Regions from separate parts of the Rhizobium sp. RHZ01 genome, predicted to be linked through region 1. Evidence: predicted binding sites of a transcription regulator. Region 1 holds the regulator's gene; each other region holds the start of a gene.
The links. Region 1 encodes HrcA, which represses chaperone genes, less so after heat shock. Its sites were predicted from a motif close to GTTAGCACTCNCNNNNNGNGAGTGCTAAC; they were not measured.
Positions count from the first base shown of each region.

Region 2: the regulator HrcA is predicted to act here: its motif matches at 1,328-1,356, upstream of groES (co-chaperone GroES).
Region 3: the regulator HrcA is predicted to act here: its motif matches at 821-849, upstream of groES (co-chaperone GroES).

Region 1 is NZ_JACUZZ010000002.1:116,267-118,467, forward strand. Features, by position in the region: gene IB248_RS03355 (VOC family protein) at 1-28, opposite strand, end outside; gene rph (ribonuclease PH) at 25-744, opposite strand; gene hrcA (heat-inducible transcriptional repressor HrcA) at 920-2,008, shown strand; gene IB248_RS03370 (GFA family protein) at 2,014-2,201, opposite strand, start outside.
Region 2 is NZ_JACUZZ010000011.1:100,773-102,973, reverse strand. Features, by position in the region: gene groL (chaperonin GroEL) at 1-817, opposite strand, end outside; gene groES (co-chaperone GroES) at 865-1,179, opposite strand; partial or broken gene IB248_RS13820 (aspartate-semialdehyde dehydrogenase) at 1,460-1,723, shown strand; gene IB248_RS13815 (DUF982 domain-containing protein) at 2,056-2,201, opposite strand, start outside.
Region 3 is NZ_JACUZZ010000007.1:38,667-40,867, forward strand. Features, by position in the region: gene chrA (chromate efflux transporter) at 1-597, opposite strand, end outside; gene groES (co-chaperone GroES) at 908-1,204, shown strand; gene groL (chaperonin GroEL) at 1,279-2,201, shown strand, end outside.

The sequences.
Region 1 (2,201 bases):
CCAGCATGCCTTCCAGCACGTCGTTCATCCGGCGATCGCCTGCTTTTGCATCGCCACGAGTTCGGCAATGCCCCCCTTGGCGAGCGTCATCAGCGAAGCGAACTCCTCGTCGGTAAAGGGCGTGCCTTCGGCGGTGCCCTGAATTTCGACGATACCGCCAGTGCCGGTCATCACGAAGTTCGCGTCGGTCTCGGCCGAGGAGTCTTCGAGATAGTCGAGGTCAAGGACCGACTGGTTTGCGAAGATGCCACAGGAAATGGCCGCGACATGGTCCTTGAGCACGCGCTCGACCTTGAGCATGTTGCGGCTCTCCATCCATTTCAGGCAGTCGTAGAGCGCAATCCAGGCGCCCGTGATCGAGGCGGTGCGCGTTCCGCCGTCCGCCTGGATGACGTCGCAATCGAGGGTGATCTGGCGCTCGCCGAGCTCCTTGAGGTCGACGACGGCGCGCAGCGAGCGGCCGATCAGGCGCTGGATCTCCTGGGTGCGACCGCCCTGCTTGCCGGCCGCAGCTTCGCGCTTCATGCGATCGCCGGTGGCGCGCGGCAGCATGCCGTATTCGGCCGTAACCCAGCCCTTGCCGGTGTTGCGCAGCCATGCCGGCGGCTTTTCCTCGACGCTCGCCGTGCACAACACATGCGTATCGCCGAACTTCACCAGACAGGAGCCTTCCGCGTGCTTGGAGAAATTGCGCTCGAAAGAGACCTTGCGCATCTGGTCGGTTTTTCTGCCTGAGGGCCGCATACTATTCTCCTAATCATCGTGCCGAAGGCGTGAGCAGGCTTCGGGTAGATCATGCGTGCTATGGTGTTGAGAGCTTCTACGATTGGCAGCGTCCATTTGCAATTTCCCTTTTGCCGCTGCGGAGAGATTGGCTATATTTTGTCGGATCATCGTCAGCACGGGTACGCAAGGTTTCATGGAGTTCAGATCGACGTCGGTTTCAGAGGCAGTGGCTGCGCTGGATGAACGCTCCAAGGAAATCTTTCGCCGCATCGTGGAGGGCTATCTGGAAACGGGCGAACCGCTCGGTTCCCGCAACCTTTCGCGAATCCTGCCGATGTCGCTGTCGCCGGCGTCCGTACGCAATGTGATGAGCGATCTGGAAGAACTCGGCCTCATCTATTCACCGCATGTCAGTTCCGGGCGTCTGCCGACGCAGATCGGCCTGCGCTTCTTCGTCGACGCCTTCATGCAGGTGGGCGATCTCTCGGCCGAGGATCGTGCCAACATCGATCGGCAGGTGCGCGCCGAAAGCCGCGACAATCCGATGGAATTGATGATGAACGAGGCGAGCCGAATGCTCTCGGGCATTTCGCGCGGCGCCGGACTTGTCATCACCTCGAAAAGCGATCCTGTGCTCAAGCATGTCGAGTTCATTCGCCTCGAGCCGACCAAGGCGCTTGCGGTGCTCGTTGGCGATCACGACCAGGTGGAAAACCGCATCATCGAGCTTCCGGCAGGCGTCACATCATCGCAATTGACCGAGGCCGCAAACTTCCTCAACGCGCATATGACCGGCCAGACGCTGCCGGAACTGCGCAATCAGCTGAGCCGACTGAAGGACGATGTCCGCCGCGAACTCGACACGCTGTCGCAGGATCTCGTCGAGCGCGGCATCGCTGTGTGGTCCGGCAGCGCGGACGAAGGCAAACCGGCTCAGCTCATCATTCGCGGCCGCGCCAATTTGCTCGCCGGTCTCGCCGGTGCCGACGATCTCGACCGCCTGCGCATGCTGTTCGACGACCTCGAGAAAAAAGACAGCTTGCTGGAACTCCTCAATCTGGCCGAAAGCGGGCCAGGTGTGCGCATTTTCATCGGCTCGGAGAACAAGCTCTTCTCGCTCTCCGGCTCGTCGTTGATCGTTGCGCCTTATCGTGACGATGACGACCGCATTGTCGGTGCCGTGGGAGTGATCGGGCCGACGCGTCTCAACTACTCGCGCATCGTCCCGATGGTCGATTATACCGCTCAGCTTATGACGCGACTGTCACGCGGCGCGAAGTAGCGCGGCTACTCAGGCAACGTGTCGCCCGAGCCGCCCATCTCCGCGGGCATGTCTTTATATTTGGGCAGGCCGTCACGAATGCGCAGCACGCTCTCCTGATAGTTCACGTGCAGCGCCGGGGTGTAGTCGAGATCCGGCAGAAGTGCCGCGTAGACGTCGGTGACGCCCCAGGTCGGGTGCTCGGTGTAGAGAT
Region 2 (2,201 bases), on a different contig from region 1:
TCTTCAGGCCACCACGCAGCTTGTTGACGACCAGCGTAGCGAGTGCCTCGCCTTCGACGTCCTCGGCGATGATGAGAAGCGCCTTGCCGGACTGCACGACGGCTTCGAGAAGCGGGAGCATCGATTGCAGGTTCGAGAGCTTCTTCTCGTGGATGAGGATACAAGGATCTTCGAACTCGACCCGCATCTTGTCAGCATTGGTGACGAAGTAGGGGCTGAGATAGCCGCGATCGAACTGCATGCCTTCGACGACTTCGAGCTCGGTTTCGGCGGCTTTGGCTTCCTCCACGGTGATGACGCCTTCGTTGCCGACCTTCTCCATTGCTTCAGCAAGGTAACGGCCAATCTCGGAATCACCGTTAGCGGAGATCGTGCCGACTTGGGCGATCTCGGAATTGTTGGAGATCTTGCGCGCGTTGGTCTTCAGTTCCTTGACGACAGCGTCGACGGCAAGGTCGATGCCGCGCTTCAGGTCCATTGGGTTCATGCCGGACGCCACCGCCTTGGCACCTTCCCTGACGATTGCCTGGGCAAGCACCGTCGCGGTCGTTGTGCCGTCGCCAGCGAGATCGTTGGTCTTCGAAGCCACCTCGCGCAGCATCTGCGCGCCCATGTTCTCGAACTTGTCCTCAAGCTCGATTTCTTTGGCGACCGTTACGCCATCCTTGGTTATGCGCGGCGCGCCGGAGGACTTGTCGATAACGACGTTACGACCCTTCGGGCCAAGTGTCACCTTCACAGCATTGGCAAGCACATCCACCCCACGCAGCATTCGTTCACGGGCATCGGTGTGGAACTTGACTTCTTTCGCAGCCATTTCTTTAACTCCTCAATAGGCAGCTAATTTAACTGATCGGTCGGCCTTCAGGCGGCCTGCTTCTGCTCTGCCGGGGCTTCGATGATGCCCAAGGCATCGCTTTCCTTCATGATCAGCAGGTCTTCGCCGTTGATCTTGATCTCAGTGCCGGACCATTTGCCGAACAGGATGCGATCGCCAGCCTTGACGTCGAGCGGCTGGACCTGGCCGGCATCGTTACGCGCGCCGGGTCCGACGGCGATGACCTCGCCTTCCTGTGGTTTTTCTTTGGCGGTATCGGGAATGATGATGCCACCCTTGGTTTTTTCTTCGGACTCAACCCGGCGGACAAGAATGCGATCATGAAGCGGTCGGAACGACATGTTTTCCTCCGATGGACAAACAATGATGACGTTGTTCCCCTGGCCGAACCGGATGACCAGTCCGGGCGGGAGCAAAACCTCAGTCGAGCGTTTTGCGCGAAATGATCTGGTTTTGCGATTTTTCGATTTCAAGAGGTCAAAACAAAAAAATGGCTCTCTTCAGAGGCGGCTGCTAACACGCTGGAAAAAAACAACAACAGGGGTCTTTACGTTTGAAAATCCGTTGCTGGCCTCAAAATTTTGCGCCACATTCGCCAGTGTCACTAAACGGAGATGAAGCATGGGATTTTCATCGGATCTGGAGTGTCAGCTCAATGGCTTCGGCCTCACCACTGCCCATAAACTCTACCGCATTCCTGATTTTGAATCCGTGCTGCAACCCTTCGTTTGGCAAGATTGCTCCCGATTTTCCTGCGATGCAGAAGTTCCTTGATTACTGGCGGGCCAATCTCGATGGGTGCTGCGTTCCATCCGCTATACGCATCAGCGCCTGACCGGACAGAACGAATGGTGCCGCGTCGAAGGCGAGTTCAAGCTGCACTGAGACTTGAATTTCCGGATTCTTCGGTTCTTGGCTTTTTTCGTGACGCAGGTTTGATGAGCCCGGCCTATCGCACGTCACCGGTCTCCGTGTGATGATGGGTCGCGGAAGCCAGTTGCTCCAGACTGCTTGCGTAGGTCGTCGGAATTTAGGGGCTCATCTTGTGACTGAACTGTTTTCGAGACATCACAACATCCTCCATGAAGAACGTCTCTGTTTCGATCGCTTTGGAGGCCCCGCTAGAAGAGCGGGGCAAGCGTTGGGACTGAAGGGTTGAGGCAAATGCCTCTGGCCGATAAAGGCGGTTGCCGGTCATTCGTTCCGGCGTTGTCGGATCAGAAATGTCGGTGAGCGGTTTCCGATAAGCCGTGGCCGCTCGCTCGCCTGATAACGCTTCGAGCCGTAAAGCCCGCCTCTAGGCATGCCGCGAGAAAGAGTTCTTTACTTACCGCGGGAGGAGTTTGTCGATTGAGGGCATTTC
Region 3 (2,201 bases), on a different contig from region 1:
ATACTTCATCCATAACAAGCCTACTGCTCCGGCCGGGATGATAACCAGAGGAAACGGCAAGTTCAGGAAGAAGAGAGCCAGGAACGACGCTCCGGCCACATAATAATGAAAGCGCTCCCTCAGCGCTCGGCGCCGCACCCGGAGCAAGGCCTCGATGACGATTGCCAAAACGGCAGCCTTTGCTCCGAAGAAAAGCGCGGGAAGCCACGCGGCCTCCTGAAAGACGGCGTAGAGGCTCGACAGCATCAGGATGACAAGGAAGCCCGGCAATACAACCAACAAGCCGGCAATGAGGCCGCCGCGCACGCCGTGCATCAGCCAGCCGATATAGGTGGCCAGTTGCTGAGCCTCCGGGCCAGGCAGCAGCATGCAGAAATTCAATCCGTGCAGGAAGCGCTCCTCGGAAATCCAGCGCTTCTCATCGACAATCGTCGTGTGCATCAGGGCGATCTGACCGGCCGGCCCGCCGAAGCCCAAGCAGCCGATGCGCGCCCATACACGCGCCGCCTCCCCAAGTGTCGGTACCGCTATGATTTCGTCCGCCGCGATCGTTTTGTTCACGGTTGCCGCCCCCTGCCCCAAGCTGCTCGATACCATCGGCGTGTATGCGCGGCAATCCTGACGCCACTCGCCCCGCGGGTGCCGCAAACGTTCCGGGGATACAAAAGCTCTCCAGCTTCAGGACGTTCGGAAATCTCGGAGAGAACGCAGCCTGTCGCACTTCCGACAAGGATTTGCTGTTAAGGCTGTTTGTGAGGACGGCGAAGAAAAATTGCGGCCGTTCTTGACTCCCCGTTGGGCCACTCCTAAATGCTGCCTCGCTAGCACTCACCAAGCACGAGTGCTAACACCCATCCGTGCGGGCCGCTCTCGGCCTGCGAGTGTCATTTGATCGAGGGATTAGACAATGGCAAGCACCAATTTCCGCCCCCTTCACGATCGCGTCGTTGTCCGTCGCGTTGAGTCCGAAGAAAAGACCAAGGGCGGCATCATCATTCCCGACACCGCCAAGGAAAAGCCGCAGGAAGGCGAAATCGTCGCCGTCGGTTCCGGCGCTCGTGACGAGTCCGGCAAGGTCGTCGCTCTCGACGTCAAGGCTGGCGATCGCGTTCTGTTCGGCAAGTGGTCCGGCACTGAAGTCAAGATCAACGGCGAAGACCTTCTGATCATGAAGGAAGCCGACATCATGGGCATCATCGGCTAATCAGCCGTTTTTCCCCTTTCCGATTTTAGCTACGGGCCCATAGCCCGGACAACTCGAATTCAGGAGTTTCAATCATGGCAGCTAAAGAAATCAAATTCGGCCGCACCGCGCGCGAAAAGATGCTGCGTGGCGTCGACATTCTCGCTGACGCAGTGAAGGTAACGCTCGGCCCGAAGGGTCGTAACGTCATCATCGACAAGTCCTTCGGCGCTCCGCGCATCACCAAGGACGGCGTTTCGGTCGCCAAGGAAATCGAACTGGAAGACAAGTTCGAAAACATGGGCGCCCAGATGGTCCGCGAAGTTGCTTCGAAGACCAACGACATCGCCGGCGACGGCACGACGACCGCAACGGTTCTCGCTCAGGCGATCGTTCGCGAAGGCGCCAAGGCTGTTGCAGCCGGCATGAACCCGATGGACCTGAAGCGCGGCATTGACCTCGCTGTTGCTGAAGTCGTGAAGGATCTCCAGGCCAAGGCCAAGAAGATCAACACCTCGGAAGAAGTTGCCCAGGTCGGCACGATCTCCGCAAACGGCGAAAAGCAGATCGGTCTCGACATTGCTGAAGCAATGCAGAAGGTCGGCAACGAAGGCGTTATCACCGTCGAAGAAGCCAAGACCGCTGAAACCGAACTCGAAGTCGTCGAAGGCATGCAGTTCGACCGCGGCTACCTCAGCCCGTACTTCGTCACCAACCCGGAAAAGATGATCGCTGATCTCGAAGACGCCTTCATCCTCCTGCACGAGAAGAAGCTCTCGAACCTCCAGGCCATGCTCCCGGTTCTCGAAGCTGTCGTTCAGACCGGAAAGCCGCTCCTCATCATCGCTGAAGACGTCGAAGGCGAAGCTCTTGCTACGCTCGTCGTCAACAAGCTGCGTGGCGGCCTGAAGATTGCTGCTGTCAAGGCTCCTGGCTTCGGCGATCGCCGCAAGGCCATGCTCGAAGACATCGCGATCCTCACGGGCGGCACTGTCATCTCCGAAGACCTCGGCATCAA